Regions from separate parts of the Pantoea sp. SGAir0183 genome, predicted to be linked through region 2. Evidence: riboswitches for the same ligand, from Rfam matches in the RefSeq annotation. Region 2 holds a riboswitch; each other region holds the start of a gene.
What was found. A riboswitch is a leader RNA that binds a small molecule or an ion and turns the genes downstream of it on or off. The one in region 2 is predicted to bind thiamine pyrophosphate.

Region 1 (8,035 bases), 1.7 Mb from region 2:
CTGAGCGAAGCCGTTACCACCACTGATGAAAATGATGCACAGGTCCAGTCCCGTGGCCCACCTCCAGCGAATCGGCTGCCAGCAGGGCCTGTTGTAGCCAGGTTTTGGCTTCATTAACCGTCTCCGCCCAGTCACTGTGCCGTGGACGCAGGGCCGCCAGCGCAGCAGACAGCGTACAACCGGTACCGTGCGTATGGCGCGTCTTCACCCGAGGCGTGCTGAACCGTTGCCGCCCCGCTGGCGTGATCAGCCAGTCAGGACTTTCGCCATGATCCAGATGTCCGCCCTTCATCAGCACGGCCTGACAACCCAGCGCCAGAAGGGCATCGCCCTGCGTCAGCATCTCGTTCTCATTGCTGGCCATACGGCATTCGAGCAGCGCGGCGGCTTCGGGCAGATTAGGTGTGATCAGTGACACCTGTGGCAACAGGCGCTCGCGGACACAGGCAATGGCATCAGGACTCAGTAAGGCATCGCCGCTCTTGGCCACCATCACCGTGTCCAGCACCACAAACGGGATTGCCCGGCGCTGCAAGCCAACCGCCACCCGCTCCACGATCGCCGCGTCGGACAGCATGCCAATTTTTGCACTGTCGATGCGCACGTCATCAAGAACGGAATCCAGCTGTGCGCTGACAAAATCAGGATCAATACGGTACACCGACTGTACGCCACAGGTATTTTGCGCCACCAGGGCCGTAATCACGCTGGTGCCGTAAGCGCCCAGTGCGGAGAAGGTTTTCAGGTCGGCCTGAATCCCGGCACCGCCGCTGGGATCGGTACCGGCAATCGTTAAAGCATTGATGCGTTTCACAGGGCGGCCTCCAGTGTCCAGAGCGCGTCCAGAAACGCCGGTGCAAAGCTGCCCGGCCCGGTTGATGCCTGTGCGGCTTTCTCTCCGGCCAGTGCCATCACCCGACAGGCGCTGGCGATATTGACCAGTCTGTCACCCGGCAGGCTGGCAAAGGCGGCGACGACCGCAGACAGTGCACAGCCGGTACCGACCACTCGCGTCATTAAGGGCGATCCGCCGACGATCGACAGGGTACGCATCCCGTCGGTGGCATAATCCACCTCGCCAGTGACCACCACACAGGTCTGATACTCCCGCGCCAGTTGTTGGGCGGCCAGCAGGGCGCTTTCGGCGGCGTGCAGACTGTCCACGCCACGTCCGCCGTCAGCCTGCTGGGCCAGCGCCAGAATCTCGGAAGCATTGCCGCGAATCACGGCAGGCGACTGCATCAGCACCTGCTGGCAAAACCGGGTACGCAACGTCAGTGCGCCCACCGCTACCGGGTCCAGCGTCCAGGGCGTGCCTGCCAGATTAGCCGCCTCGATTGCCGCGGCCATGGCCAGCTGGCGTTCGTGCGTTAATGTGCCGACATTGATTAACAGTGCATCCGCGATACCGCTGAACTGCGGCGCTTCCTCGCGATCGATGACCATGGCAGGTGACGCGTTCAGAGCAAGCAGGACATTAGCCGTGAGCATTTGCACCACATCATTGGTCATGCAGTGCACGAGCGGTGACTGACGGCGAAACTGTTGCAGGAGGGGCGCGCATTGCGCATCAGAAAGATGGTGCGGTTGATGTGTCATCAGAACTCCCAACCGGCGGACAAGAAGGCGAATGCGGTCAGGCATCAGACTTCCCTACGCTGGCATTATCCAGATCAGGTAATACGGGTATTTCTCAGCCTTCATACGAAGGGCACCCCGAGTCGTGTAGATTACATTTCTTTATTAATTAGTGAGTTATGTAAGTTTACCTGTTTGTATAAGGTTGTTTTTACGAATCTCACTATTGAGCATTGTACCCCAGCCTGTACCCCATTTTGTACCCCACAGGAAAACAAAAAGCTTGATTATACTTTACCCATGTAAAACGGTTATAGTTAGAATCTATGGACAGAATTAATCATTATTATCGCCAAATGAAGTTTTGAATCATGTTTAGAAAAATAAAGTAGATGCCCTACTTTATTCATTTCTTACCGCTATGTAATTACCTTCAACAGAAATAATCTGTAGAGACAGTAATTAACTGTTATTTTCTCATGAAACAAGTTTTTTTTGTGACCTATACTAAAATATGAAAACCAAATCTTATACACATAGGCATTAAAATGAAAGTAAAAGATAATTTAGAAAATGAAATATTATCTAATCTAAAAAGACTGGAAGAAGAATATGATGAAGCGATGTATTTCAACAATTCCCCACCAGATATGAGTATTGTTGCAACAAAATGGCTGCAACAATATCTTAGCAAAAGAAAAAATTATGGAGAATAACAATTGAAGAAAAGGGAAATACGTACTAATAGAAAGACGCTGAATAAATCAGTTCGTAAAAAAACAATTGTATCAGAAATATCACTTACTTTTGATCAATATGAAAACATTCTATGTAGCGATATGACCTCAGCACGAATATGTAACATATTAAAAGTGCGATTACCAAAAGGATACATAGAGAAGCTAAGAAGTAACAAACTCACGAAATACAAAAACTGGTATCAAAAAGTAAAACTTAAGAATTTACACCGCCCCCAGTTAACCAACTAATCTATCACCTCAAAAAAAGCCGACTCACTCGCATGAATCGGCCTTCCTGAATTTATCAATATGGAGCGTATACAAATGATCAATCCCAAATCTATTTTTACCAAGTTTAAGTATGTATCTGCTGAGTGTGGTTCAGGGAAAACTACTTCATTATGTAATATGATCAATCGGGTACTTAACACTAAAGGCAGTACTGAAAAATTTATTATCGTACAAAACACACAGAAACTTGCAACAAATACATCTAAAAAATTTGATAGTTCTAAATTACTGATTAGTGATTTAATGCCAAGAGGTAAAAATGTCATTAATACAGTACTGGCTTTCCTCAAAACACCAGTTGAGCGAGTTCTCATTATTAGTGATAAAACATTTTTTAGAATTCCCACAGATATGTTAACTGGGTGGCAAATCTGGCTTGATGATGTGACTAACTTTCATTCATTCAAAAATATTAATGACGATAATCAGAGAATCAAAGATATTATATATCATGATCTGATGCAGGAGCATGAGATTGTCGATGATGAAAAAAGGCTGTACTTAACAGCGAAAAAGAAAGCGGTAAAAGGTGATTTAATGAACAAAATCGCCCAAGAACTTTCTGTTATAGCTGAGAATGATATTTTCATCATGGGTAACGATTACTTTGTCGATCCAGAGAAAGTGCAATTGAGTATTCTTGGATGGAAAGATCTAAGTAAGTATCTTGGATTACCTGTAACTTTTATGGGGGCTAACTTCGAAAACTCATTGATTTATAAGGCAAGACCAGAAATATTTGAACAAATCAGTCTGAATGATCTGCAACAACGAAAAGTACCTTTAACTGAACGCCTCAAAGTATACTATTTCTCAGAAAATATAAAATTATCAAAAACATGGAAGGACAGAAGCCCCGCTCAACTCCAGCGTGTTTATGCTTACCTCTCTGAAGTACTCGAAGGCCAGGAATACTACTGGACGAACAACAATACCGATAAACAGAAGCTACATGAGGCTTACAGAATAAGCCCTGATGCGAGGGGGCATAACGACTACAAAGATCGACATACATGCGTCTGGTTAGCCTGTATGCGTCCTGACGACACGGAAGCGAAGCTGTGTGAGTTGCTATTGAAGATTACAGGTGAGGATATCCATCAAGCGAGAGAATACGAGAGCCTTCACCAGTTCGCGTTGAGAGGGGTATCACGTCAATTCGATAGTACAGAACAGCAAACGGTTTATGTATTTGATAAATGGCAGGCTGAGTCATTAAGTACAAATATTGAACATATTCCCGGAGTGCTGGAGAACGTAGCACCAGGTGTACCAGGAAGGCCAAAAGGAGCCACAAACGCTAACAAACTGCCTGCATTGAGTGATACAAAATCGAAACGTTTCAGTCGCTGGAAAAAGGACAATCCGGGGCTTGAGTTAGAGGCATTCAAAGCGTTTCTTGCAAGTACTGTCAACGCGGATCTCAGTACTGACGATACTACGGCTATGTGGGGCAGATACCAGAAAGCAGTACAAAAAAGAGATGCAAATTCAGTCCGAAACACCGACATGAAAAGCAGCAGCATGTCCAAAAATAACCCCTTATAATATATGTTTAGAGAAAAACGGACATCAACAAAAGAGCGAAAGCGAATTAACTGCCTGAAAGCAGGAGCGGCAAAGCAAGCGAACTATTTCGGGTAGTTTGAGAGTGCTCACGCAGTGAGTACTTGATAGCTATCTCATTGTTATAATTATATAAATGATTAAACAGTACCCGCAAGCGAGTACTGTTCGCTGGATTCGATTCTACTGCTTCGTTCCTTCCAGTCACTTGCAGAGCGAACCAATCGCGTTTTTTTGTTCTGTCAATAATTACGTAACTGATTGTTATTTCATTACTTATTATTCTGATGACTCCTTTGTGTACTTAGTGGGGTATCTGCTGTTTCACTTACTGAAAAAGCACTATCAGTACTGTCCAGAGCGAAGCGAACCCGATCCGCTCAATTCCCCTTCATGATGGTGTTTCCGACAAAACGCACAGGAAGCCCCTGAACACGATATTCATTACTGATGTACCTGAACGCACAAAACCTCATAAAACGGCGTAACGACTCTTTAAGAGCGTCTGTGAGGTGGAATAGACAGTACTTCCCGTATTGAAATCAGATACATAGCCAGTTTCATATCCAGTGAATCCCCTGGATCGATTTTACCTATTGATTTGTATGAAATTAATAGTTATTGATAGATTATGACGATCAATTTACCTATTATTGATCGTCAATATCGATCTTTGTTGTATGTGCGTGTTACTCTTGAGGGCGTGAAAACGGATGGTTTTAGTCCGTACTTTTAACCTTAAAAGGCGAGCAGGAGTTACAAGATCGTGAGACTGGTACAGCTGGTAATCTATGGATTTTGGGGCGTTTTTCTTTGTCTGGCTGGGATTGAAAAATTTGGTGACTTTTTCTCCGCTGGTACTGGCTTCTGGTCGGTCGTTATGCTTTCCGTCGCTGGATTGTGCCAGCTACTGGCAAGTGCTGCCGCGATCAGCTGGGCTGTTATGGGCTTCGGTACTCTCCGGGCTAAGTACTTACCCTATAAACTCATTAATAATTATACGGTTCCTGTACTGATCATTGTGCTTGCTATTGTGGCAAGTGCTGCCCGCTCATCAAGCGATGAAGCCAGAGCACAAAAACTTGGATTTAAAGACGGTAAAGAGTTTTCTGTTGCCCGTGAAAATAATATTTCGAATGTTACTGATTACGCCAAATTTGCCGAAGAACAACGCGTCAAAGCAGCAGAAAAGGCGTCTCAGGATGCTGTACTTGCCGCAGAAAAAGAAAGACATACAAAAGAGGAAGAAGCTAAATGTCTCGATGATGCTCATTGCTACGCTTCGAAACATAAAGCTGGCGATTATATTTGTAAGGTAGCTGTAGAAAATTCTGCTCAGTACCAATTTAAATGGACTGATGGAATTACCGAACCAAAATTCTCTTCGTATAGCTGGTACGACAAAAGCAGGAAATTAGTCACTCTTTACGGGCATAGAGCACAGGCTCAAAACGGGTTTGGTGCGTTTAAAAATATAGAGTACTCCTGTACGTTCAATGCTGATACTGGTGAAGTATTAAGTACTAACCTTCAATAAGGAATATTAATATGAAAAAGGCTTCTATCGCAGTACTGTTATTTTGTTGCTCTGGTGTGTCAGTTGCGGCTGTACCAGCTGGGAAAATAGAAAAACCATTTACTTTTAATAATGAAGTTGTTTGCTTAAAGGAAATTCAGGAACAAATGACGCCTTATCTCAAGTCATTTGAAGAAGAAGGTGGGGTTAAGTACAAATACGTTGTTGAATCTGGTTTATCGTACAAGGGCACTGTAGGGCTACGGTTACAGATCAACCGTGTGGATTCGGGGTTGGATGTGCATGTAGCCGATCTTGATTACTACTGGCTACAGGAGCGGGGTAGTATGTGCCAGCCAGCGTATATGATACTTGATCGTTCTCAATGAACTGTGTTTAAGAAGGTCGCGAAAGTGGCCTTTTTTTACGATGATGTTACCTTCTTAAAAAATAAGTTAAATCAATCTATTATGGGCTTTTCCTTCTCGATATTCTCACCCTAAACCTTACATTTTTTTAAGGAATGTTGTAGGCTACATAAAATTTATCATTGAGAATGAAAATGAGCAGCCAACTTATTGAAAAAATCAAAGATGAATGTTTGCGTATCGAAGAGGATGCTCTTTATTCTTCCAAATCTCATTATAATGCGTCTTCCCCTTGGGAAAGATGTAATTTATTGATAGGGGTACCTATAGCAATATTATCTGCTATAGCTGGTCTTAGTGCTTTGAAGGACATGACTAATATTACTATATTAATATCCTTTGTACTTACATGCTTAACAGCAATTAATACTGCTTTGAATCCAAGTAAGCGTGCTGGTCATCATAAATCAGCGGCTGGAGAATATAATAACCTTAAAAATGATGTTCGTCTTTTTCGTGAGATTGAGCTAATTGAAGTAACTTTATCTGAAAATGATTTAAAGGAAAAAATAAAGGTTTTTTCTGATCGAAGGAATCAACTAAACATTAGCTCTCCTACGATCCCACGATGGGCATACGAAAAAACGCAATCAGATGTCAATAATGGTTTTTCTCAATACGCTATCGACAAGGAAAAGAAATGAGCGTTCAATCCTATTTGGATACTATATCCAAAAATGCTATCTTGAAGGATAGCACTATAACAACTTCGATTAGCACATTGCAAAGAAGACTTGGATACTATTTTGATAATAGTGTTGTTATAAGCCATTTTGCGTTTGGTTCTAATACCCGTTATACAATGTTGCCGAGAAAATATGATCCGCAATCTGATGTGGATTATATGGTTGTATTCAGTAATACGGAGCATCAACCGCAGACGTATTTAAATCGCCTCAAGAATTTTGTTGAATGCTATTATTCTTCTTCTGAAAGAAAGCAAAGTCACCCAACAATTAAACTTAACCTCCATCATATTACGTTTGAGTTGGTTCCTGCTGTTTATAATACAATATATGGATATCAAATCCCTGCACCAGCAAATAATTTCGAAACATGGATTAGTACTAACCCCAATGATTTTAATAGTAAACTAACTGATAAAAACAGAAGTAATTACTCTTTGATAAAACCATTGATACGGATACTAAAGTATTGGAATGCAAATGCTGGTTATGTTTTTGAATCATATGAACTTGAACAAAATATTGTAAGTATGGATTTTCTTTTTTGTTATAATATCAAAGACTATTTTTATCATGCAGTTGGACAACTTAATTGTTCTTACTGGTCTCCTCAGTGGAAACAAAATGCTATAACTAAATTAAAAAATACAGTAATCGCAGTTAAGGCGTATGAAAGCGGTGGAATGCCATATTCTGCGGAGGCAGAAATAAAAAAAGTTATTCCTGATATTTAATGCTTCAATTTTTATATAGAGCACAAGCTTTTCCCTTGTGATTTATTAGATTGAATATGATTAGTACTGGTTTTTCTATAGAAGGTGCTTATTTCTGAGGGTAACTTGCTGAAGTAAACGTATCTGTCATCAGCATCATTTGATTCCCATTCAGTGGTGTGAAAGGAAATGCTACATAGTCCAAGTTTCCTTGAGTCATATTAAAATATAATTTTTTGTCATCAACTGTTAATCTTGACGCATGTGCAGGATATGTTCCTTCATTTTTAAATGTTATTAAAAAAGCTATAGGAAAGAAGTGCATACAGCTACAATGACAAAGATGACCATTGTTAAAAAACGAAGTTTGCTGAGCCGTTATCTGTGTTCTGTTAGGATAAAACCAATAATAGAAATCATGAGTATCTTCTATCTTCATATTTTCTCCTAAAACAAATTTTCTTAATGGTGTGTAATATTCACTATCAACAAGAGCATTTTTGCATACTTCTACGGA
Region 2 (8,035 bases):
CTGTCGAAGTTGATCTTTGCATCTTTCACCGTCAGCGTTTCCCAAATCAGATCGAGAATTCGGCGATAAAGCGCAGGATCGGCAAACGCAGTTTGCTGGCAAAAGGCCATGTAATTAGGATACATGCGCTCGCACAGGCAAGCCATAAACGTCAGATGTTGCCAGCTTTCCAGCTTTGCCAGACGCAAATGCACAGGGTTTTGTAACATACACAGAGCTCTTATTCGTTTCGCTGGCCGCAGTGTAACGCAAAAGCGCCCTACAAACAGTGCTAAAGCGCGTTTTGCCAGCGCAGAAATGCAGGTCGGCGTGATGCGACAGCATCTGCCCAGCGCGTCGGTTCCGGTAAACGGTAGCCCTGAGTACACTTTTCAACCCAATCGAGGGCACTGTCCAGGCTGACGCGATGCCCGGTGGCCACAAACAGCGGATTACAGCGTACCTTGCTGCGCCATACCCAGCCAATTTGCTCCCCTTTATCCATTAACGGCTGGCGACTGCCGGGAGTCTCGTCCAGCGGCTCAAACCGTCCGCACAAACGCTTTTTGGCGACACCGATGGTGGGAACATCGACCATCAGTCCAAAGTGTGACGCCACACCGAGCCGACGCGGATGCGAAATGCCGTGACCGTCGACAAACAACAGGTCAGGCTTCTGCTCCAGCATATTCCATGCCGCCAGCAAGGCGGGATATTCCCGGAAAGAGAGAAAGCCAGGAATGTACGGCATAGTCGTCTCGATGCGCGCGATACGATGCTCCACCAGCTTCAGCGACGGGTATTCGAGAATAACCAGCGCCGCGCGCGTGACCGCACCTTCCTGTTCAAACCCGACGTCTGCGCCACCAATAAAGCGTGGCGGCAGCACATCAAAATCGTCCTGCCGCACGACGTCTGCGGCACGCTGTTGTTGCTCCGCACGAAGTGCAGCAATATCCATTATGACTCCTGATGATACTGGCGGGAAAGGCGGTGCACCGCCTCAACGAAGACGCCGGCATGCTCTGGCGGTACATCCTGATGGATACCATGTCCCAGATTGAATACGTGGCCTTCACCTTTGCCGAAACCGTCCAGAATACTGGCCACTTCCTGCTCGATACGGGCCGGTGGTGCGTACAGCATGGAGGGATCCATATTGCCCTGTAAGGCAACTTTATGCCCGACACGACGGCGGGCCTCACTGATGTCGATAGTCCAGTCCAGGCCCAGTGCATCGCAGCCTGTTTCAGCCATGGCCTCAAGCCACTGACCGCCGCCTTTAGTAAACAGCGTGATCGGCACACGACGGCCTTCGTTTTCGTGCAGTACGCTGTCGACGATTTTATGCATGTAATACAGCGAGAACTCGCGATAATCGCGGCCACTCAATGCGCCGCCCCAGGTGTCAAACACCATGACTGACTGCGCCCCGGCGCGGATCTGAGCGTTGAGATAGAGAATAACGCTGTCGGCCAGCTTATCCAGCATGGCATGCAATGTGGCAGGTTCGGCGTACATCATTTTTTTAATTTTGGTGAAGGCCTTGCTACTGCCGCCTTCTACCATATAGGTTGCCAGCGTCCACGGACTGCCTGAAAAACCAATTAAGGGCACCTCACCATTAAGGTTCTTACGGATGGTCCGTACGGCATTCATCACGTAACCCAGTTCCTGTTCAGGATCGGGAACAGGCAGGCGATCGACATCGGCACGGCAGGTTACGGGGTTTGAAAAGCATGGACCTTCCCCCGTTTCGAAGTACAGCCCTAATCCCATCGCATCAGGAATGGTGAGAATATCACTGAAGAGGATGGCCGCATCGAGCTTGTAGCGACGCAATGGTTGCAGGGTGACTTCGCAGGCCAGCTCGGCATTCTTACACAGCGACATAAAGTCGCCCGCCTGGGCACGCGTGGCTTTATATTCCGGCAAATATCGTCCGGCCTGGCGCATCATCCATACGGGGGTAACATCGACAGGCTGGCGTAACAGGGCGCGCAAATAACGGTCGTTCTTCAGTTCACTCATGTCAGGACTCTCTCGGTATCAAGCGAGTAGTGTAGCACTCTCACGCCTCAGCGCGGCAGAGGGCAACGGTATCTTCAATTAATCGACGGGCAACGGTGCCAGGTGGAGGCAGTAAAGGCAGCGCATCAAAACGGAACCATCCGGCATCCAACAGCTCTTTACCGTCGTGCTGTAAGTCGCCGCCGTCATACTCCGCCATAAAGGCCATCATTAAGGACTGCGGGAAAGGCCAGGGCTGGGAAGTGACATAACGGACATTCTTCACGCGCACGTTGCTCTCTTCCATCACTTCGCGTGCAACCGCCTGTTCAATGGTCTCACCGACTTCAACGAACCCGGCCAGCACAGTGTAAATGTTATTACGATGACGCGCATGGTTGGCCAGCAGGATCTCATCTCCACGGCGGATAGCAACGATAATACAGGGCGCAATTTGTGGGTAATAACGTTCACGGCAATGGCTACACAGGCAGGCAAATTCGCGTTTACTGGCATGCATCTCATGACCACAATAGCCGCACCAGCGATGAGATCGGTAAAACTCCGCTAACTGCACACCGCGCCCGGCCAGCTGAAACAGGCCCGGATCTTCGTTGAGTAACTGGCGCAACGACAGCATATCTGACGAACGCGTTTCACAAATCAGCCAGACCTTCTCTCCCTGCCATTCGCCAATCACGCGCCCCTGGTGCCCGGTAAGGCCAAACTGCTGTGCGTTTCCGTGAGGTAAATCGCCTTGCGGTAACCAAATTTTCTGCTCACTACTGACAATCCACCATCCAGCGTCTACGCTTGAAATTTCGCATTGCATTTATTTCGTCATCCTTAGCGTCAACCCGCACGCTGAAGTCCCGATGTTAAGTGTGTAGATGAACAACTATACCCAAATAATTCTGGTTGCAAGACGACAGCACGCTTATTTATCCCGACAGGTTCGCGGAGAACAAGCGCAATTGGCGCATCGCTAATCTGAAATATGAAGGTGCATAACGCATACGGAGTTAACTATGCTTAACCAGTTAGACGTTCTGACCCAACGCGTAGGTGGCAGTAATGAACTGGTAGATTCATGGCTGGCAGCTCGCCGCCAGCTGTTGGTTTCTTATTACCATTTGGTCGGCATCAAGCCGAAAAAAGAAGCGCTGACTCGCCTGGACGAGCAGGCACTGGATAACTTTTGCCACACGCTGGTCGATTATCTTTCATCCGGTCACTTTAGCCTTTACCAGCGTTTGATTGCAGAGATGGACGGCACCAGTCCGCTGCTGGCTGCCGCGCAGATTTACCCGTCGCTGGAAGCCAATACCGAGCAGTTGATGCAGCTGTATGACGGCCACCTGCAACAGGCCATCGATGATGACAACTATGTGACGTTTCAGCACGCCTTGTCAGAAGTCGGCGAAGCTCTTGAAGCGCGTTTTACCCTTGAAGACAAGCTTATCCAAATGGCATGGGACAATCACCTGACTCCGCCAGTGGCGAACGACAGTGAAATTGCCCGCCCTGCTTAACAGTGCCGCAAATGTAAATAACTTGTGATTCATAAAAAGCCCCCTTATGCTGAGTGGGCTTTAAAACATCTGTTTTATGTTAGTCAGGGTTTGACGGTTGCACGTCCTTGCGGGACCTGATTAACCGTTAAACCAAATCTTGTCGGAGTGCCCATTGGGCTGAGACCGTTAATTCGGGATCCGCGGAACCTGATCAGGTTAGAACCTGCGAAGGGAACAAGAGTAAATTTTTACGGTACGCCGCACTCAGGGTGCCCGCTGTGCCGTTACTCCTTCCGAACTCCGGACAAGCAACCTTCCCACTTACTGGAATATTGCTATGTCTACTACGAAAACGACCCGTCGCGAACAACGTGCTCAGGCACAGGAATTTATTGATTCCCTGCAGGGTGGCAGTGCCTTTCCCAACTCAAAACGTATCTGGCTGACCGGCAGTCGTGACGACATTCGTGTCCCCATGCGCGAAATCCAGCTTAGCCCTACATTGACCGGCGGCAGTAAAGATGAGCCCGTTTACCAGGAAAATGAGCCTGTGCCGGTTTATGACACCGCCGGTGCCTATGGCGATCCGGCAGCAAAAATCGACGTGCATCGCGGACTGGATAAACTGCGTGCTCGCTGGATTGAAGAGCGCGACGACAGCGAAAAACTGACGCAGATTAGCTCGGCGTATACGCAGCAGCGACTGGCTGATGACGGACTGGATCACCTGCGCTTTGAACATCTGCCAACGCCGCGCCGTGCTAAAGCCGGCCGCTGTGTGACCCAGTTACATTACGCGCGTCGGGGAATCATCACGCCAGAGATGGAGTTCATCGCCATCAGGGAGAACATGGGCCGTGAGCGCATTTGTGGTGAGGTACTTCTGCAACAGCATCCGGGCCACAGCTTTGGTGCCCATCTGCCCGAAAACATTACCCCCGAGTTTGTGCGCCAGGAAGTGGCCGCTGGCCGCGCCATTATTCCGGCCAATATCAACCATCCCGAATCCGAACCGATGATCATTGGACGCAACTTTCTCGTGAAGGTGAATGCCAACATTGGTAACTCAGCGGTGACCTCGTCTATTGAAGAAGAAGTAGAAAAGCTGGTCTGGTCCACACGCTGGGGCGCGGACACGGTCATGGATCTGTCGACCGGACGCTATATTCATGAAACCCGTGAATGGATTCTGCGTAACAGTCCTGTTCCCATCGGCACTGTTCCGATTTATCAGGCACTGGAGAAGGTCAACGGTGTGGCTGAAAACCTGAACTGGGACATTTTCCGCGATACGTTACTGGAGCAGGCCGAACAGGGCGTGGATTATTTTACTATCCATGCGGGTGTGCTGCTGCGCTACGTTCCCATGACTGCAAAACGCCTGACCGGTATTGTGTCCCGTGGTGGCTCCATTATGGCGAAGTGGTGCCTGTCTCATCACAAAGAGAGCTTTCTCTATGAACACTTCCGCGACATCTGTGAAATTTGCGCAGCCTACGATATCGCTTTGTCACTGGGCGACGGATTACGCCCCGGATCGATTCAGGACGCCAACGACGAAGCACAGTTCGCTGAGCTGCACACGCTGGGTGAACTGACAAAAATAGCCTGGGAATATGACGTACAGGTGATGATCGAAGGCCCCGGCCATATCCCGATGCAGATGATCCGTCGCAACATGACAGAGCAGCTGGAACATTGCCATGAAGCGCCGTTTTATACTCTGGGCCCACTGACGACCGACATTGCGCCGGGCTACGATCATTTTACCTCTGGCATCGGTGCCGCCATGATTGGCTGGTTTGGCTGCGCGATGTTGTGTTACGTCACGCCGAAGGAGCATCTTGGCCTGCCAAACAAAGAGGATGTGAAACAGGGGTTAATCACTTACAAGATCGCCGCGCATGCTGCCGATCTGGCCAAAGGCCATCCGGGGGCGCAGATCCGCGACAACGCCATGTCGAAAGCGCGCTTCGAATTTCGCTGGGAAGATCAGTTCAATCTGGCGCTGGATCCTCATACAGCCCGGGCCTATCACGATGAAACGTTGCCACAGGAATCGGGTAAAGTCGCCCACTTCTGTTCAATGTGCGGCCCTAAGTTTTGCTCAATGAAGATCACGCAGGAAGTGCGTGACTATGCTGCCAGACAGGAAGCGGAAGCGCAGGCTATTGAGGTTGGCATGGCGCAGATGTCTGATCATTTCCGTGAACGGGGCGGTGAACTCTACCATCCCGCCACAGCGATTAAGGAGGAGTAAATGAACGCCTTTCCCGCTACCGCGCCGCGATTAGGGCTGTATCCGGTGGTCGACAGCGTTGAATGGATCGAACGCTTACTGGATGCCGGGGTGCGCACGATTCAGCTGCGGATTAAGGATCTGCCAGATGAGATCGTTGAACCCACCATCATCCAGGCTATCGCAACAGGTCAGCGTTACCAGGCGCGCCTGTTTATTAATGACTACTGGCAGCTGGCGATTAAGCATAAGGCTTATGGCGTTCATCTGGGGCAGGAAGATCTGGCCGTGGCCAATGTGCAGCGCATTCTGGACGCAGGCTTGCGCCTGGGCATTTCCACGCACGATGATGCTGAGCTGGATCGGGCGCTGGCGCTGCGTCCTTCCTACATTGCGCTGGGACATATCTTTCCGACTCAGACGAAGGTGATGCCCTCTTCTCCGCAGGGTTTGTCTGAACTTAAACGCCATCTGAGTCGGTTGCAGGGGATCTCTACCGTGGCGATTGGCGGCATCAGCATTGATCGCGTTCCGGCGGTACTTGAAACTGGTGTCGGCAGTATCGCCGTGGTGAGCGCCATTACGCAGGCAGAGGACTGGCGGGCGGCCACCCGCGAGCTGTTACGGCTTGTTGAGCCCGAATCCGGGCATTAACCCCGCCCTGTCGCGCAGATAAACGCGCACGTTGTGCAACAGGCAGTAAAAACTGGAAAGCCGCGCACGGCAATGAACATTGCAACTGGCGCAGCTTTTTTCTGTCCTTTAAAGTCACTGGCGTCCGGCCGGGATGGCCTGACCAGGGCCAGTTCCCTCCTCTTTCTGGCCCTGCTTCTCACCACCTGAAGCGATGATATCGATAACGGCGGACAGGTCAGCCGACGACTGATGCGCACAGGCGGCCATCGCCCGCTCGACAGCCTTACCGGTCAAGGCCAGTGCCTGTTCAATCTTACCGCTTGCGGGCAAGGCGTAATTCAGGCGCAGACAGTTACGGTACTTTCCGGAGGCCGAAAAAAGCGAGCCTACGGCAATCTGGATCCCTGATTTGCGTAATTCGTGGTTGAGCTGCACCGCATCAAATGCCTCAGGTAATTCAATCCACATCAAAAAACCGCCCTGAGGCCGCGTGACGCAGATACCGCAAGGGAAGTAATGCCGTACCCAGCAGGAAAAGGTGTCGTAATTGCGCTGGTAAACCTGGCGCATCCGCCGAAGATGCGTCTGGTAATGGCCCTGCTGGATAAAGTCAGCTACGGCATGCTGAGGCTGAGTGGCGGTAGAACCTGTCACAATGTATTTCATATGCAAAACACGATCGCGGAAGCGTCCGGGCGCCACCCAGCCCACACGTAAACCCGGTGCCAGCGTTTTGGAAAACGAGCTGCACAGCAATACGCGTCCTTCTGTATCCAGAGATTTAATGGATGAAGGCCGCGGGTACTCCCAGGCCAGCTCACCATAAACATCGTCTTCAATGATCGCCGCATCAAAACGCTGTACCAGACTCAGCAGCGCGCGCTTGCGCTTTTCGGGCATGATAAAGCCAAGAGGATTGTTGCAGTTAGGGACGACGACGACCGCTTTGATCGGCCACTGATCAAAGGCCAGTTCCAGCGCTTCAAGGCTGATTCCCGTTACAGAATCGGTCGGAATCTCAATGGCCCGAATACCGAACCCACGTAATGTCTGCATGATGCCGTGAAATGACGGCGATTCGACCGCAATGATATCGCCGGGCTGGCATACTGCGCGCACGGACACTGACAGCGCTTCGTGGCAGCCTGTGGTAATCACAATATCTTCTGAGGTCAGCTGGCAGCCGCTGTCGATCATCAACCGGGCAATTTGTTCTCTCAGCCGGGCGACACCGTAAAGGTTGTCGTAATTCAGCAGCGTGCTTTCCTGCTGCTGCGCCTGACGGCTAAACGCCTTCCACAGAGGTTTCAGTGTGGACTGCGTTAAATCCGGCATACCGCTGCCCAGTTGCAGTACATCCTGTTCCCGGCGGCTGTTAAGCAGGTCAAGCACCGCGTCCCACTGGGTAATTTCCACCGGATGTTGCGCCGGACGCGTCAAGGCCGGAACGGGCGGCATCGCCTTATGCGGCGCCACAAAATACCCGGAACGCGCCTGCGGAATAATCAGCTGTTTCTGCTCCAGCAGATAATAGGCCTGCTGTACCGTGCTGATGCTGACACCATGTTCGACGCTCAAACTCCGAACGGAGGGCAGGCGTTCGCCACTTTGGTACAACCCCTGTTCAATACGTTTTTCTAGCAATGTGGCTAAATGT
Region 3 (8,035 bases), 610 kb from region 2:
GCGCCCGCTACGCCGAGGATAAAGGCGGTCACCATAAAAGCGAAAAACACCGGATTGAAACGGCGCGAGAATGCTAACAAAGATTTCATGCCTTATCCCTGACAGAACAACAATAGAAACGGGAAGCGTGTCCCCCGACCATAACCTGCAACGTAAAAAAAACCAGCAGAATAACTCTGCTGGCAAAATCGTAGCACACTACTCAGAAGGGACGGGCATCGCTGCCGTCCATGTCAGAGCGCCATCCATCGCTGAATGCCTCCCGCTCTTCCAATGCGAGAAAGTTTGCCTCTAAAATAGGGCAGGAAAAACAGAGCAGGTTTCAGAGGGAGTTCCTCTTTTATGTCGTCATCACGTCTGAAGCAGCAGTTCATTCGTCTGTGGCAGAGCTGTCAGGGGCAATCGCAGGAAACCACCCTGGGTGAGCTGGCCGACGCCCTGCACTGTTCACGTCGCCATATGCGGAACCTGCTTAACAGGATGCAGGAAGCCGGCTGGCTCACCTGGCAGGCGGAGGCCGGACGGGGCAAGCGATCCGTGCTCACCTTCTGCTACACCGGACTAACCTTGCAGCAGCAGCGCGCTGAAGACCTGCTGGAACAGGATCGTATTGATCAACTGGTGCAGCTTGTCGGCGATAAAGATCAGGTCAGACAGATGATCAGCGCGCATCTGGGCCGCAGTTTCCGGCAGGGAAAACATATTCTGCGCGTCCTCTACTATCGCCCTCTGCTCAATCTGCTGCCTGGATCGCCCCTGCGTCGGTCAGAAACCCATATCGCTCGTCAGATTTTTAGCGGTCTGACACGCATAAATGAGGAAAAAGGGGAAATCGAAGCCGATATCGCTCATCACTGGCAGCAACATTCGGATCGACACTGGCGCTTTTATTTACGTCCGGCTATCCGTTTCCATCATGGCCGGGAACTCGACATGGACGATGTGATTGCCAGCCTTGAGCGCCTGCGCCAGCATCCGCTGTTTTGCCATCTTCAGCGACTTGACTCCCCTGCCCCCTGGACGCTGGATATCTATTTAGATCAGCCCGACAGCTGGCTACCCTGGCTGTTGGGCAGCGTCAGCGCCATGATTCTGCCGCGCGAGTGGCCCGATATGCGCGATTTTGCCCGTCAGCCCATAGGGACAGGGCCCTATCGGGTCATCCGCAATCAGCAAAGTCAGCTGAAGATCGAAGCCTTCGACGACTACTTTGGCTATCGCGCCTTGATCGATGACGTGTCGGTATGGGTGCTGCCCGAGATCAGTGACGAAGTGGTTTATGCCGGTGTTCGCCTGCAGGGCGAACAGGCCGATGAGAAACAGGAAGAGAGTCGGCTTGAAGAGGGCTGCTACTTTTTACTGTTTGACCAGCGCTCCGCGAAGGCAGGCGAACCGGGCATTCGACGCTGGCTTAGCTTCCTGCTTAACCCCATCGCCTTACTGAACAATGCGGATCTGGGCTACCAGCGTTACTGGTTTCCTGCTTACGGCCTGCTGCCCCGCTGGCACCACCGGCGTGATTTGACACCGGTAGAAAAACCCGCAGGCCTGACACACCTGACGCTGACCGTTTATAACCAGCACATTGAGCACGTCAGTATCACCGATGCCTTGCGTCCACTACTGGCGCAACACGACGTGACGCTGGACGTGCGTGAGGTCAGTTATGAATCCTGGCATCAGGGCACAGGTGAAAGCGATATCTGGCTCGGCAGCGTCAACTTTACCCTGCCCCTGGACTATTCTCTGTTTGCGCTGTTATACGAAGTCCCGTTGTTGCAGCACTGCCTGCCGGTGAACTGGCAGCAGGATGCTGCGCGCTGGCGTGAGAAAACGCTCCCCCTTGCTGAATGGGCGAAACAGCTGGTTGAAAGCAACTGGCTTCATCCGTTGTTTCATCACTGGCTGCTGCTGGAAGGCCAGCGCAGTATGCGCGGAGTACGGATGAATACGCTGGGGTGGTTTGACTTTAAATCCGCCTGGTTTGCACCGCCCACGCTGTGATCCTTTCCCGGCGGGCATTAAATGACTAGAATGTGACGTTCTCAACGGGGTGCCTCTTTCCATCATGCCAGAGCGCTGAGATATACCCGTCGAACCTGAATCGGTTAATGCCGACGTAGGGATTTGAGAGGCAACTTTGCTCAGATCCTTTGCGACTCAACCCTGCCGCTATAGGAGCGCAAAGTGTTAAAAAACGTCCTGCCCGTGCTGCTGTTACTCTCTGCCCCGGTCTTCGCGGCCAAACCTGTCCTGACGGTTTACACCTATGATTCGTTTTCCGCTGACTGGGGACCGGGTCCGGCCGTTAAAAAAGCCTTTGAAGCCCAGTGCGGTTGCGAACTGAAATATGTGGCCCTGGAAGACGGGGTTTCGCTGCTGAATCGCGTCCGTCTGGAAGGCAAGAACAGCAAGGCCGATGTGGTCTTAGGGCTGGATAACAACCTCCTGCAGGCCGCGCAACAAACCGGGCTGTTTGCCAAAAGCGACGTTGATACCGGTAAATTGCAGGTTCCCGGCGGCTGGAAGGACACCACCTTTGTGCCCTTCGATTACGGCTACTTCGCGTTCGTCTATAACAAAAACACGCTGAAAAACCCACCAAAGAGCCTCAAAGAACTGGTCGAAAGCCCCGAAAAATGGCGCGTGATTTATGAAGATCCCCGCACCAGCACGCCGGGCCTTGGCCTGCTGCTGTGGATGCAAAAAGTCTACGGAGACAAGGCGCCTGAAGCCTGGCAAAAGCTGGCAAAGAAAACCGTCACGGTGACCAAAGGGTGGAGTGAAGCCTACGGTCTGTTTCTGAAAGGCGAGAGCGATCTGGTGTTGAGCTATACCACGTCGCCGGCTTATCACATTATTGAAGAGAAGAAAGATAACTATGCCGCGGCACCGTTTGCCGAAGGCAACTATCTGCAGGTGGAAGTGGCAGCCCGCCTGGCTAACAGCAAACAACCAAAACTGGCAGAGCAGTTTATGCAGTTCATGGTCACGCCCGCTTTCCAGAATACGATTCCAACCGGCAACTGGATGTACCCGGTGATCAAAACCGACCTGCCTGCAGGCTTTGCTTCACTCAGCGTGCCGAAGACGGCATTACAGTTTTCGCCTGAAGCCGTCGCCAGCCACCGTTCACAATGGGTCAGCCAATGGCAACGCGCCGTGAGTCGCTGATCCCCTTCTGGCTGATTCCGGGTTCACTCGCCACGTTGCTGCTTTGCAGCGTGGCGTTGTCAGCTTTTGCTGCACTGTGGATGGCGGCCCCGGCGACCGACTGGCGTGCGGTTCTGCAGGATACCTATCTGCATCATGTGATTGGCTTTTCATTTACGCAGGCGCTGCTCTCCGCCCTGCTCTCTTTGCTGCCGGCCATTCCGCTGTCCCGGGCTCTCTATCGACGCCGTTTTCCTGGCCGTCAGGGATTATTACGCCTGTGCGCCATGACGCTGGTCTTGCCGGTGCTGGTCGCGGTATTTGGTCTGCTCACTGTCTATGGTCGGGTGGGCTGGCTGGCCCGGCTTTGCGCCTGGTTTGGCGTGGACTATCACTTCTCGCCTTACGGGCTTCAGGGCATTTTACTGGCCCATGTTTTTTTCAACCTGCCGCTGGCCACGCGCCTGATGCTGCAGGCGCTGGAAAGCATTCCGGCCGAACAGCGTCAGCTTGCTGCACAGCTGAATATCCGTGGCTGGCATCACTTTCGGCTCCTTGAATGGCCGTGGCTACGTCGCCAGTTACTGCCTACCGGTGCGTTGATTTTCATGCTCTGCTTCGCCAGTTTTGCCACGGTTCTTTCACTGGGTGGCGGGCCGCGGGCCACCACTATCGAACTGGCCATTTTTCAGGCTTTAAGTTACGACTACGATCCGGGACGCGCCGCACTCCTGGCGTTGATTCAGCTTTGCTGCTGCCTGGTATTGGTGCTTCTCAGTCAGCGCTTCAGTCACGCCATTCCCGCTGGCAACACGCAGCGCCAGGGCTGGCGCGATCCGCAGGATTCCGTGCTGGCGCGCATCAGTGACATTGCTCTCATCGGTTTAGCCTTGCTGTTACTGCTACCGCCCCTGATCGCAGTGATTATTAATGGCCTGGACGGCGGACTGCGCGGCGCCTTGCAACAACCGGCGTTGTGGCAGGCAACATTCACCTCACTGCGCATCGCCCTGGGCGCTGGCGTGCTGTGCGTGTTACTGACGACCATGCTGCTCTGGAGCAGCCGCGAACTGCGCCTGCGCCAGCGTAAACTTGCCGCACAATTTATGGACACCAGCGGCATGCTGATTCTGGCCATGCCGGGTATCGTGCTGGCAACCGGCTTTTTCCTGCTGCTGAATGCCACTACAGGGCTGCCCGATGCGGCGGATGGCGTAGTGATGTTCGCCAATGCACTGATCGCCATTCCCTATGCCCTGAAAGTGCTGGAAAACCCGATGCGGGATATCGCAGAACGCTACAACCACCTGTGCGGCGCATTAGGGATCAGCGGATGGAACCGCCTGACGCTGATAGAACTCCGTGCACTGAAGCGGCCACTGGCACAGGCGCTGGCGTTTGCCTGCGTACTGTCAATTGGAGACTTTGGCGTCGTGGCGCTGTTCGGTAACGCCGATTTCCGTACGCTGCCGTTCTACCTCTATCAGCAGATTGGTGCCTATCGTGGGGCCGACGGAGCCGTTACCGCATTACTGTTGCTGGTGCTCTGCCTGTCTCTGTTTACTCTGATGGAAAAATTACCGGGTCGCCATGCTGACACTGAATAATCTGACTTACCTGTATCAGCATTTGCCGATGCGTTTTTCCCTTCACGCCGGGCGCGGCGAACGGCTGGCGATTCTTGGTCCAAGCGGCGCGGGTAAGAGTACGTTGTTAAATCTGATTGCCGGCTTTCTGCCCGTCAGCCAGGGCAGTCTGATAATGGATGGCGTCGATCATACCCACAGCGTGCCCGCTCAGCGCCCGGTATCGATGCTGTTTCAGGAAAACAACCTGTTTCCGCATCTCAGCGTGGAACAGAATCTGGGGCTGGGCTTACATCCCGGGCTCAGGCTGACTGCGGACCAGCGTCAGCAGGTAGCCACCATTGCACAGCAGGTCGGGCTCAGTGAGATGCTGTCGCGCCTGCCAGGCCAGCTCTCAGGTGGACAACGTCAGCGCGTAGCGCTGGCACGCTGCCTGCTGCGCGAGCGGCCGGTATTACTGCTGGATGAACCTTTCTCGGCGCTTGATCCGGCACTGCGTGGCGAGATGCTCAACCTGGTGCGTACCGTCTGCGAAGCCCGTGAAATCACATTACTTATGGTGTCGCACAGTCTTGAAGATGCGCAGCAGATTGCGCCACGCAGCGTGGTGGTGGTAGATGGACGGGTTTACTGGGATGGCGCAACAGACCGGCTGCTGTCAGGGGACGTGCGGGAAGCCGATGTACTCGGCATCCCACGTCGTTAACCGATAAAGACCTGCCACAGCAGGTGGCGGAAAACTGGCATCATCGGGTGAAACTGAATACCGACGAAGGCCGCAACGGCCACGACCAGGCCCAGTGGCGCAAGCCAGCGCAGTCGTTCAGGCGGCAAATACGCGGTGGCCCAGTCGCGGGTCTTTTCACCGCGCCACCAGCGCCAGCACAGCCAGCATCCCAGCCACACCACAAGGGCAACGGCAACCAGCAGCCAGATAAAGTGACCGCCCTGGGCTTCTTTCGGGACATCAATCGCCACGCCTGCCAGAATCCCCGGCAACAGATAAAGCGGGGGCCATAAAATACAGCCGATCAGATTGGGGGGCAGAAACTTGCGTACCGGCAATTCCAGCATACCTGCCGCCAGCGGGATCAGCGGGCGAGTGGGTCCCACAAAACGGCCGACCAGAATGGTAAACATGCTGTGCTGATACAGCGCATGTTCGGTTTTATCCAGCAGCCCTTTGTATTTTTGCAGGTATTTCCAGCGATGAAGCGGCCCCTGAAATTTCCAGCCAATCCCGTAAGAAACCCAGTCGCCAAGCAGACAACCGACGAAGCCAGCGGCCCAGGCGGGATACAAACCGATCTGCCCACTGCCCACCAGCGCGCCAAGGCTCGCCATCATCACGGTGCCGGGGAGCAGCAGCCCCACAAACGCCAGTGACTCCAGAAACGTCACCAGCGCCACGGCAAACAGCGCCCACTCCAGCGACTGTGTAATCAGGTGTTGAACCCAGGCTTCCATATCAATCCTCAGAAAAAGCAGAAGGCTGGATTGTCCAGAGCAGACATCACAGCGTCAAGGCAAGAATTGTAGGCCAATATTGACAAAACGCACCGGGAGACACTGTATAAATATCCATGTTATACTTTTTAACCGCATGCCCGATTCGCTATCAGCCTGGAGAATACGTGAATAAGCCCCGCGCAGGGTTTCTGCTGAGCCGTCACTGGCGCGATACGCCGCAAGGCACCGAAATTACGCTCTGGCTGGCCACCGATGACGGTGCTCAGCGCGTCGTGCTGCCCGTGCAGGAATCGGTGACGTTTATTCCCTGCGAGTACCAGGCGCAGGTCGAAACGCTGCTACAGGACGAGCGCCAGGTGCGCATGCAGCCTCTCCAGTTAACCGATTTTCGCCGCCGGCCGGTATTTGGCCTTTACTGCCGCCAGCATCGCCAGCTTCAGTGGATTGAAAAGAAACTGCGCGAAAACGGCATTCCCCTTTACGAATCCGATATTCGTCCACCTGAACGCTATCTGATGGAACGGTTTATCACCGCGCCCGTGTGGTTCGATGGTGACGCGCAGGGCGATGCGCTGGTTAACGCCCGGCTCAAACCGCATCCTGACTACCGCCCACCGCTGAAATGGGTCTCACTGGATATCGAAACCACCCAGCATGGTGAGCTTTACTGCATTGGCCTTGAAGGCTGCGGCCAGCGTCAGGTTTACATGCTGGGACCGCCTAACGGCGATGCCAGCGCACTGGATTTCGAACTCATTTACCTGGAAACCCGCCCTCAACTGCTGGAGGCGCTCAATCGCTGGTTTGCCGACCACGACCCCGATGTGGTGATCGGCTGGAACGTGGTGCAGTTTGACCTGCGCGTTCTGCAGAAACATGCCGACCGCTATGGCATTCCGTTACGCCTGGGCCGCCAGCAGGCTGTACTGGAATGGCGTGAGCACGGTTTTAAACCCGGCGTGTTTTTTGCCCAGGCGCCAGGTCGGCTGATCATTGACGGTATTGATGCGCTGAAATCCGCCTTCTGGGATTTCCCCTCTTTTAGTCTGGAGTCGGTTTCACAACAACTGCTCGGCGAAGGCAAAGCTATCGATAACCCGTGGCAGCGCATGGAAGAGATCAACTGGCGTTTTGCCAACGATAAACCGGCGCTGGCACGCTATAACCTGAAGGACTGCGAGCTGGTCACACGCATCTTCCATAAAACCGAAATCATGCCGTTTTTGCTGGAGCGCGCCGCTGTTAACGGGCTGGCGGTCGATCGCCACGGCGGCTCTGTGGCGGCCTTCAGCCATCTGTATATTCCCCGCATGCATCGGGTCGGTTTTGTCGCCCCCAATCTCGGCGATGTTGCGCCGGAAGCCAGCCCCGGCGGCTATGTGATGGATTCCCGGCCAGGCCTGTATGATTCCGTATTGGTGCTGGATTACAAAAGTCTTTATCCCTCGATTATCCGCACCTTTCTGATCGATCCCGTCGGCCTCATCGAAGGGCTGGCGCACCCAACGGATGCGGATTCGGTGCCCGGCTTTCGTGAGGCGCGCTTCTCACGCGAAACGCATTGCCTGCCCGCGATTGTGGAACAGATTTGGCAGGGACGCGAAACCGCGAAAAAACAGGGCAATAAGCCCCTGTCGCAGGCCCTGAAAATCATTATGAATGCGTTTTATGGCGTGCTGGGCACCAGCGCCTGCCGCTTTTTTGATCCTCGCCTGGCCTCGTCGATTACGCTGCGCGGTCATGCCATCATGCAGCAAACCCGCGAGCTGATTGAAGCCGAAGGCTATGATGTGATCTATGGCGATACGGATTCTACCTTTGTCTGG
Region 4 (8,035 bases), on a different contig from region 2:
GATTTGGCTGCCTTCCTGAGCCTGGCCACCGTGCACATTGTAGTGATGTGTCTCTGGCTCACGCTTATCAGCCAGCTACTGGTTTTTTCAGCGCAAAGCGTGAATCCCGTTGTTCTGAAACGCTATGTAAACATGGCAGGGGGCCTTTTGCTGATAGTGATTGCCGTACACAACCTGGTATCCTGATCGTGCGTTCAACGCGGTCATCATAACTTTCATTCATATCGGAAGGCAGGGGGAAACAGATGGTAGCCGTTCAGCAATGGTATAAAGACGATTATCTGATCACGACAGATCGCGCAAGGATGGATATTGAGGCGATTCATCGCTATCTCACCCGCTCAACATGGGCAGCCGGTATTGATGGAGAAACCGTGGCCCTGTCGGTAGAGAACAGCTTAAATTTTGGCCTTTTTCATCATCAACAGCAGATCGGATTTGCACGCTTTGTTACTGATTACGCCACCTTTGCCTATTTATGTGATGTCTACGTGCTGGAAGAGTATCAGGGCGCAGGTCTGGGAGGTTGGCTGATTACCTGCTGTCAGTCCCATCCCATCGTGGATAAACTTCGCAGGATGCTACTGTTCACCTCAACCGCGCCATGGCTATATAAAAAGTTCGGTTACGAGCCCGTCAACCGGCCCGATTACGCCTGGACGATTACCCGACCCGATATCTATCAGGCCCGTCGTTCAGACCGGGCCTGATAAGCCTGCTTTTCCGTCAGATTTAGCGGTCGGCGATGATGGCCAGCCGCTCACAGCCACGCGCTTCCAGTGCCTGCGCGGCCTGAGCGGCACGCATGCCGCTGGCGCAGACCAGAACAATGCGCTTATCCGCGGGCGGCTGCCAGCAGGCAATATCCTGTGGCAGTAGCCTCTCAGCATTCGTGCTGACGCTCACGGGGGCTTCATCCATCCCACGTAGCTCCACCACGCAGTCGTCTGGCGTCAACAAGGCAGGATCAATAAACGGAATCCCGGGTTTTTCCGGTTCCGGTGCCGCGTCAAAGCGGAACTGACGCAGTTGCCATGACACAAAATCACAGTTGATCATGCCCCCTAACGGTGACGGCGACAGCGTTAGCAGTATGCTGAGCGACATCTGAGCCTGCATGGCGCCTAAGGTGGCGACCGCCGGGCCTAAAACCCCCGCAGTGTTGCAGTTGCCTGATGCTTTGGGTAAACGGGGAAACAGCGCGCGATAGCTGGGCGCTCCGCCGCAGAATCCGCCAACATAGCCTTGTCTTCCCAGCACTGAGGCACTCACCAGGGGAATTCGTCGGGCATAGCAGTTGTCGGAGAGCAGATAGGTCACTGCAAAATTGTCTGCGGCGTCAATGACCAAATCAATCCCTGTCATTGCCGTATCGATAATGCTGGCACGAAGGGCATCAACATGCGGCTCGATGAGTATGTCAGGATTGCGTTGCGCCAGCGCACGCTGCGCGCAGAAAACCTTGTGCTCGCCAATGTCGGCAACGGTAAACAACGTCTGGCGATGCAAATTATGCAGCGTCACGACATCATGATCATACAGCCGAATATAGCCCACGCCGGCACCTGCGAGCAGGGGCAACAGGGTTGACGCGAGTCCACCCGCGCCCACGACCAGAACGCGGGCTGCAGCCAGCGCCTGCTGCCCCTCATCCCCGACTTCGGGCAACATAGTCTGTCTTTGATATCGCGACATTTTCGCTCCTTAACTGAACTGCGCCAGACCAAAAACGGGCGTGGAGGCGACCGCCATATCCCGACGTTCCATCATGCCGGCCAACCGCGCCTGATGTCCTGACTGAATGGCACTGGCAAACGCTCCCGCCATGCGTACCGGATCGTGGGATTTCGCGACGGCGGTATTCAGCAACACGGCATCAAAGCCCAGCTCCATCGCCTGCGCCGCCTGGCTGGGAGCACCGATACCCGCGTCAATGATCAGCGGAACGTCTTTAAACCAGGCACGCATGGTGCGTAAACCGTCAATATTGCGTAGCCCCTGCCCCGAGCCAATGGGCGCGCCCCAGGGCATCAGCACCTGACAGCCCGCTTCCAGCAGTTTTTCGCCCACAATCAGATCTTCTGTGGTGTAAGGAAAAACATGAAAACCTTCGGCACATAAAATACGGGCGGCCTCCACCAGGGCGAAAGGATCCGGTTGCAGGGTATCCGCGTGCCCGATCACTTCCAGTTTGATCCATGGCGTGGCAAACAGTTCGCGCGCCATATGCGCCGTCGTGACGGCTTCCCTGACGGTATGGCAACCCGCTGTATTGGGTAACACGCGCTTATTCAGCGTTTTCAGTAAATCGCGAAAGGCCCCACCCTGATTCCCTTCCCGACGCAGACTGACCGTGATGATATCCGCACCGGAGGCCACAACAGCCTGCTGAAGAATATCCGGTGAGGGATAACCGGCCGTACCCAGTAAAAAACGGGAGTCGCCCTTGTAGTCGTAAAACATGATCAACCTCCCTGCATTGGCGACAGCACTTCCAGACGGCAGTTGGCCTCAAGCAACTGCGAGGCATAGCGCTCTCTGGGAACAAAGGTTCCATCGAGGGCACTGGCCACACAGCCAGCGTCAATACCCTGCTCTTCTAACAACTCCGCAAGCGTCCCGGCTTTCGTCTCGATAGCACGACCATTTAGTTCGATTCGCATAGTAGTCTCTCTGTTGCAAGTTGATGCATGAGCTTTTCGGCCATAACCGGTGCCAGCAAAAAGCCATGGCGATACATACCGTTAATGGAAAAGACACCGTTTTCATAACGCACGTCGGGGAGGTTGTCGTGATAAGCAGGACGTAACCCCGTCCCGCTTTCGATAATGCGCGCTTCGGCAAGCGCAGGATGAATGCTGTAAGCAGCGCTCAGCAGCTCCATCATGGCGCGCGCGCTGATGGGGCTGGTATCCTGACTCTCAACCATGGTGGCCCCGAGCATAAAGTGCCCCTGCGCCCGGGGAACCAGATAGCAAGGAAAACGGGGATGCAGCAGGCGTAAAGGTCGGGAAAACGTGATCTCATCCGTTTGCAGTATTAGCATTTCGCCCCGCACCGCACGCAAGGCTGGCTGTGCCTCACGCGCATGAATACCGCGGCAATCAATAATGCGTCCGCTGGGCTTGCCAGCGTGAATACTGACGCCCGCGCTGACCAGACGTGCACGTAACTGTTGCATTGCCTGACGCGGATCGAGATGCGCTTCAGCCGGGAAAAATAATCCCCGGGCGAAGCGGTTTTCCAGCGCGGGTTCGATGTCACCTGGCGCAACCCACTGATGCGCTAGGGTCATGCTGGCAAACCGGGTAAGTTCGGCGCTGTCACGCGGTGGCGTGAGTACGAGTGTGCCCTGCTGTTCAACGCCACTTACGCGGGCTGCCCACCACGCTGCAGCGTGCTGTCCCCATTCAACGACCTGCTGAGGCGCACTTTCTGCCTCACACCAGGGTGCCAGCATGCCGCCAGCCCAGTGGGACGCCGCCTGACAATTCGGTCGTGTAATGACTTCAACCTTCTCGCCGTGTTCGGCCAGTAACGTCGCGATACAGAGTCCGGATACACCGCTGCCCAGCACTGACCAGCGGCTCATTGTCCGCCATCCTGATGGGGTAAAAACGGAATAAGGATAGTCACATTGGCCTCTCTGTTAGCTCTCAGAGACCCGCGATACAAGAAGGGAAAAAGCACAAGCCTGACAGAAACAGGCTCTGCGGCAAGCATCTACGCGATGCGCAGATGCCCGTCTTCCTACGCCAGTATCAACTGGGTCAGGTTCTAAGGGTCGCTAAGCCGCGCATGGCGCTATTAGCCTCTCAGTCTCTCTGGCGAGACTCCCCTGACGGGTTCTAGTTGTATTTTAAGCGACGCTGTTCGTCAAGGCTGACACGCAATTTATCGCCGGGTCCGGCAAGATAAATAGCGCATTCAGGGTACACCCATATAGCGCAACAACGCCGTCATGCAGGCCGCGCCCAGAATAATGAAAATCAGCGGAGCTCTACGCCAGGCAAGGAACAGGGCAAACCCGACGCCCAGCACTCTGGCCATCCCTGCAAAATGCTGGCCTTCAAACAGCGTGGTGGTTGCCGCAACCGCAAGCAGCAGTATAGTGGCAGCATCGGATAACATGTTTTGGGTTCGTTCACTGACGGGCAGACGATTGCCGAGTTTAACACCCGCGAAACGGATGGCGTAGGTGCCAGCAGCCAGCAACGCAATACCTGCAATAATCATGGCGTGATTCATTTGCGCGATCTCCATGTAAAGAGGCCCAGCAAGGAAAACAATACGGGCATACCGGCAGGTACGAAAGGCGTGACCACCAGCGACAAAAACGCACCAGTCATAGCAGGAATGCGGGTGCGCGCTTTGCGTAAGGCAGGAAAGATCAGCGCAATCAGGATCGCGGGAAAGACCGCATCCAGGCCGATAGCAGACACATTCGGAATAAACTGCCCTATCGCCGCGCCAGCCATTACGGTCACAGGCCAGATCACGCCAATACTGATGCCGCATATCCAGAATGCCTGGCGACGTTGCGCCAGCGTAGGCTGGGAAATGCCAAACACGACACTTTCGTCATTCATGATGTGGCATCCTAGCAGACCCCGTCTGCCCTGACCGACCAAATCCTTGACAGTGATACCAAAAGGAAGATGACGCGCATTGACCAACAGCCCCGCCGCTGCCGCCGTGAGAGGACTGCCACCGCCCGCCACGATACCGATAAACAGGAATTCAGACGCCCCCGCCAGCACCAACGTCGATAACGCCAGCGGCACCCAAAACGGAAAACCCTCTGCAAGAGCGAGCGAACCATATGACAGGCCAACAATGCCATCGGCAAGACAGACAAGGAAAATGGCTTTTATCACGCCCTTGTCCAGCGTCTCTTTTTTATCCAGCATCACGATTAGATCCCATAACGAACGATATACCCATTATAATGAACGGACCGCAGCAGCATTACAAGATGAACGATATGTTCGCCATAACGAACAGGATGCAGGATGAGTACACCCATTGATATTATCGCCAGCAGTTTAGTCAGAGAGCGCCAGCGGGCAGGACTGACACTTGCAGAAGTCGCGCGTCGGGCCGGCATAGCAAAATCGACCCTCTCTCAACTTGAGGCGGGGAACGGTAATCCTGGCATTGAGACGTTGTGGTCACTTTGCGTTGCCCTGAATATTCCGTTTGCCCGCCTGATGGAGCCGGAAGCGAACCGCCTGCAGGTTATTCGTCGCGGTGAAGGCCCTGCCGTTGCCGCCGAGCAGGCGGATTATAAAGCCGTCCTGCTGGCAACCTGTCCGCCCGGCGCGCGACGGGATATCTATCTGCTAAACATCCAGCCCGGCAGCGAGCGCCGCTCGCAACCGCATTCGCCGAACACCATTGAGCATCTCATCTTGACTCAGGGACGCGCGCTGGTCGGGCCCACAGACTCGCCCGTCGAACTGGCACCGGGCGACTACATCAGCTATCCCGGCGACACTGAACATATTTTTCGTGCGCTGGAGCCGGATACGCTGGCCGTGCTGGTCATGGAGCACATCTGAGGGTGCTCTGCCTCAGTCATCAGGCAGGCTAATCGCATCAAGGGAAATGACCCGATGTGCACTCCTCTCAAGTAGCGTGAGATCATGACTGACCAGCAGAATGGCGCAGCGTTGCTGCATGGCCAGATCAGTCAGTAAGGCCAGCGTCTGTTGCTGAACCACAGGATCGAGACGCGACGTGGGTTCATCGGCAAACAGGAACACGGGATTCAGCAACATCGCCCGAAGCAGCGAAAACCGCTGAAGCTCACCGCCTGACAATCCTGAAGCCGGACGGTGTAACAACGCCTGTCCGAGCCCCAATTGGCGCATCCGCTCATCACGTCGCCTCACCGGAATTGTGTGGCGCTGCAGCAGATCGTCGATGATCTGGGCCATAGTGATATCCGGTGGAAAAACCGCAGAAGGATCCTGGTACAGTTTTTGATAACGCAACGGATGAAACCTGCCCGGTCGGGTTATCGTTCCCTTATCGGGCTTAATCAAGCCCGATAGCGTATCTCCCAGGCTGCTTTTGCCACTGCCGCTCTCACCATAAAGCCCAACGATTTCACCGGCGCGAAAGCATAAATTTACATTGCGGAACAACGTTTTCCCGGCGCGTTTCAGAGTAAGCCCTTCGGCCCGTAATACGAGGGTGTCATCACAGGGCAACAACGTGGCTGGTGGCCAGGCATGGGGTTCGGCGGCCAGCAACTGTTTCGTATAAGCCTTCTGCGGCGCATTCAGGACTTGCGTGGCATTGCCCTGCTCAATCACCTTTCCCTTATGCATCACGACAATGTCACCGCCTAACTGCCTGGCCAGCGCGATATCATGGGTGATGGTCAGCAAGGCTTCGCCGCGGGCTACGGCCAGGTTGAGCATGTCACCAATTTCGTCCCGTCGCGCCACATCCAGTCCTTTCGTCGGTTCATCCGCGATAAGCAGAGTGGCACCGCCCGCCCGCGCAGCGGCAAAGCACACCCGTTGGGCCATTCCACCGGAAAGCTGCCAGGGGAAACGCTCTGCCGCGTGGGCCAGCCCCAGCGAGTCCAGCGCCAAACCTGCCGCCTGCTGTGCGCCCTGACGCGTGTACCCCTGTATGTACCGATAACCCTCTTCTGTCTGGCCTTTCACACGCATCGTCGGATCAAGCGCCAGCAAGGGCTCCTGAGGTAACGCGGCAATACGGTGTCCCCACAGCGCACGGAGTGCTGTCAGATCGGTTTGCAGATTATATTGCTGCCCGTCAATGACTACTGTTCCTTCAGCCCTCAGTCCGTCGGGTAAGGTGCCGAAAATCGCCTGCGCAAACAAACTTTTTCCCGATCCTGTCTCACCAATGAAGGTGACGGGCCTGCCGGGATGGATGCTCAGACTTACAGGCTCAACAATGCAGGTATCCGCGAAGACGGCGACCTGTTTGATTACGATACTTGCCATTTGCGCTCCTTGTTGACCAACAAATTCAGCCCCACCAGCAGGATAAACAGCACAACCACAGGCTGCAGTAATAGCCAGGGCGCTTCCCAGGTATAGGGGAACAGCTCCGTCATCATCAGGCCCAGCTCAGGTGTGGGTGGACGAACGCCAACACTGATAAATCCCAGCGCCGATACGGCCATAATGGCATTGCTGAATGCATAGACGGTCAGTGTCAGCAATAACGGAGACAGGGCCGGCCAAAGATGTCGGCGAAAGAGATAAACAATGGAGAAGCCAAGCAGTGAAGATGACTGAACGGCTGGCGACATGACCACAGGCCGCAGCGTGGCGCGCGTCACACGGAAAAATTCCACCCACAGTACCAGTGAAAGTCCCAGCCATAACATGAGCGGCGCGTCAGGTGCGATTGCGGCGAGCAGCAGGACTAACAGCAGGCCCGGCAGCGCCAGACACATGTCGGCCAGCATACCGAAAAGTCGATCGACCCATCCGCCGTACCAGGCGCTGGCTATTCCCGCCAGCAGCCCCATGAGCATTGCTGTAATCACACACAGGGCCGCCAGCCCCAGCGACAATCTCAGCGCCGCACTCAGGCGCGCCAGCATCGAACGCCCTAAATGGTCATAACCCAGCCACGCGTTACCCGATGGCGGCGTTAACATCTGTAACAAATCCTGCTGCAGGGGATCGTTCTGATTCAACAACGGCATCAGCCATGCAAAGGCCAGCAAGGTTAAAATTATCAGCAGCCCCGTTTTTTGGCGGTACGTCATACGCGTTTACCTCGGGGATCCAGGACATAACACACGCCATCGACAACCATATTTAAGGTGACAAAGGTCAATCCCAGTACCACCGCACTGGCCTGAATCACCGGAACATCCCGGGCAAAAATCGCATGTACCAGCGCGTGTCCGACACCTGGCCAGGCAAAAAGAGTTTCGATCACCACCACACCTTCCACTAACCAGACGAACTGCATGCCTATCCAGGTGACGACAGGGACACTGAGATTGCGCAAACCATGTCGCAAAAACAGGTACGGC

Region 1: it holds a riboswitch for thiamine pyrophosphate, as region 2 does, so the genes downstream of both, thiM (hydroxyethylthiazole kinase) here and thiC (phosphomethylpyrimidine synthase ThiC) in region 2, are expected to answer to the same signal.
Region 3: it holds a riboswitch for thiamine pyrophosphate, as region 2 does, so the genes downstream of both, thiB (thiamine ABC transporter substrate binding subunit) here and thiC (phosphomethylpyrimidine synthase ThiC) in region 2, are expected to answer to the same signal.
Region 4: it holds a riboswitch for thiamine pyrophosphate, as region 2 does, so the genes downstream of both, C1N59_RS21205 (FAD-dependent oxidoreductase) here and thiC (phosphomethylpyrimidine synthase ThiC) in region 2, are expected to answer to the same signal.

Annotation. Positions count from the first base shown of each region.
Region 1 is NZ_CP028053.1:1,527,548-1,535,582, reverse strand. Features, by position in the region: gene thiD (bifunctional hydroxymethylpyrimidine kinase/phosphomethylpyrimidine kinase) at 14-814, opposite strand; gene thiM (hydroxyethylthiazole kinase) at 811-1,599, opposite strand; TPP riboswitch at 1,634-1,729, opposite strand; gene C1N59_RS07230 (hypothetical protein) at 2,127-2,294, shown strand; gene C1N59_RS07225 (type III restriction endonuclease subunit R) at 2,643-4,157, shown strand; gene C1N59_RS07220 (hypothetical protein) at 4,942-5,712, shown strand; gene C1N59_RS07215 (hypothetical protein) at 5,724-6,080, shown strand; gene C1N59_RS07210 (SLATT domain-containing protein) at 6,254-6,763, shown strand; gene C1N59_RS07205 (SMODS domain-containing nucleotidyltransferase) at 6,760-7,539, shown strand; gene C1N59_RS07200 (chaperonin) at 7,628-8,035, opposite strand, start outside.
Region 2 is NZ_CP028053.1:4,203,997-4,212,031, forward strand. Features, by position in the region: gene C1N59_RS19560 (YjaG family protein) at 1-209, opposite strand, end outside; gene nfi (deoxyribonuclease V) at 272-940, opposite strand; gene hemE (uroporphyrinogen decarboxylase) at 940-2,010, opposite strand; gene nudC (NAD(+) diphosphatase) at 2,051-2,821, opposite strand; gene C1N59_RS19580 (Rsd/AlgQ family anti-sigma factor) at 3,018-3,521, shown strand; TPP riboswitch at 3,655-3,754, shown strand; gene thiC (phosphomethylpyrimidine synthase ThiC) at 3,841-5,763, shown strand; gene thiE (thiamine phosphate synthase) at 5,764-6,396, shown strand; gene C1N59_RS19595 (aminotransferase-like domain-containing protein) at 6,511-8,035, opposite strand, start outside.
Region 3 is NZ_CP028053.1:3,595,248-3,603,282, forward strand. Features, by position in the region: gene C1N59_RS16735 (MFS transporter) at 1-89, opposite strand, end outside; gene sgrR (HTH-type transcriptional regulator SgrR) at 343-2,004, shown strand; TPP riboswitch at 2,040-2,144, shown strand; gene thiB (thiamine ABC transporter substrate binding subunit) at 2,188-3,174, shown strand; gene thiP (thiamine/thiamine pyrophosphate ABC transporter permease ThiP) at 3,150-4,760, shown strand; gene thiQ (thiamine ABC transporter ATP-binding protein ThiQ) at 4,744-5,445, shown strand; gene C1N59_RS16760 (DedA family protein) at 5,442-6,206, opposite strand; gene polB (DNA polymerase II) at 6,374-8,035, shown strand, end outside.
Region 4 is NZ_CP028057.1:129,969-138,003, forward strand. Features, by position in the region: gene C1N59_RS21180 (LysE family translocator) at 1-186, shown strand, start outside; gene C1N59_RS21185 (GNAT family N-acetyltransferase) at 246-710, shown strand; gene C1N59_RS21190 (HesA/MoeB/ThiF family protein) at 733-1,695, opposite strand; gene C1N59_RS21195 (thiazole synthase) at 1,705-2,463, opposite strand; gene thiS (sulfur carrier protein ThiS) at 2,466-2,663, opposite strand; gene C1N59_RS21205 (FAD-dependent oxidoreductase) at 2,648-3,592, opposite strand; TPP riboswitch at 3,731-3,850, opposite strand; gene C1N59_RS21210 (AzlD domain-containing protein) at 3,928-4,248, opposite strand; gene C1N59_RS21215 (AzlC family ABC transporter permease) at 4,245-4,910, opposite strand; gene C1N59_RS21220 (helix-turn-helix domain-containing protein) at 5,013-5,561, shown strand; gene C1N59_RS21225 (ABC transporter ATP-binding protein) at 5,574-6,986, opposite strand; gene C1N59_RS21230 (ABC transporter permease) at 6,971-7,762, opposite strand; gene C1N59_RS21235 (ABC transporter permease) at 7,759-8,035, opposite strand, start outside.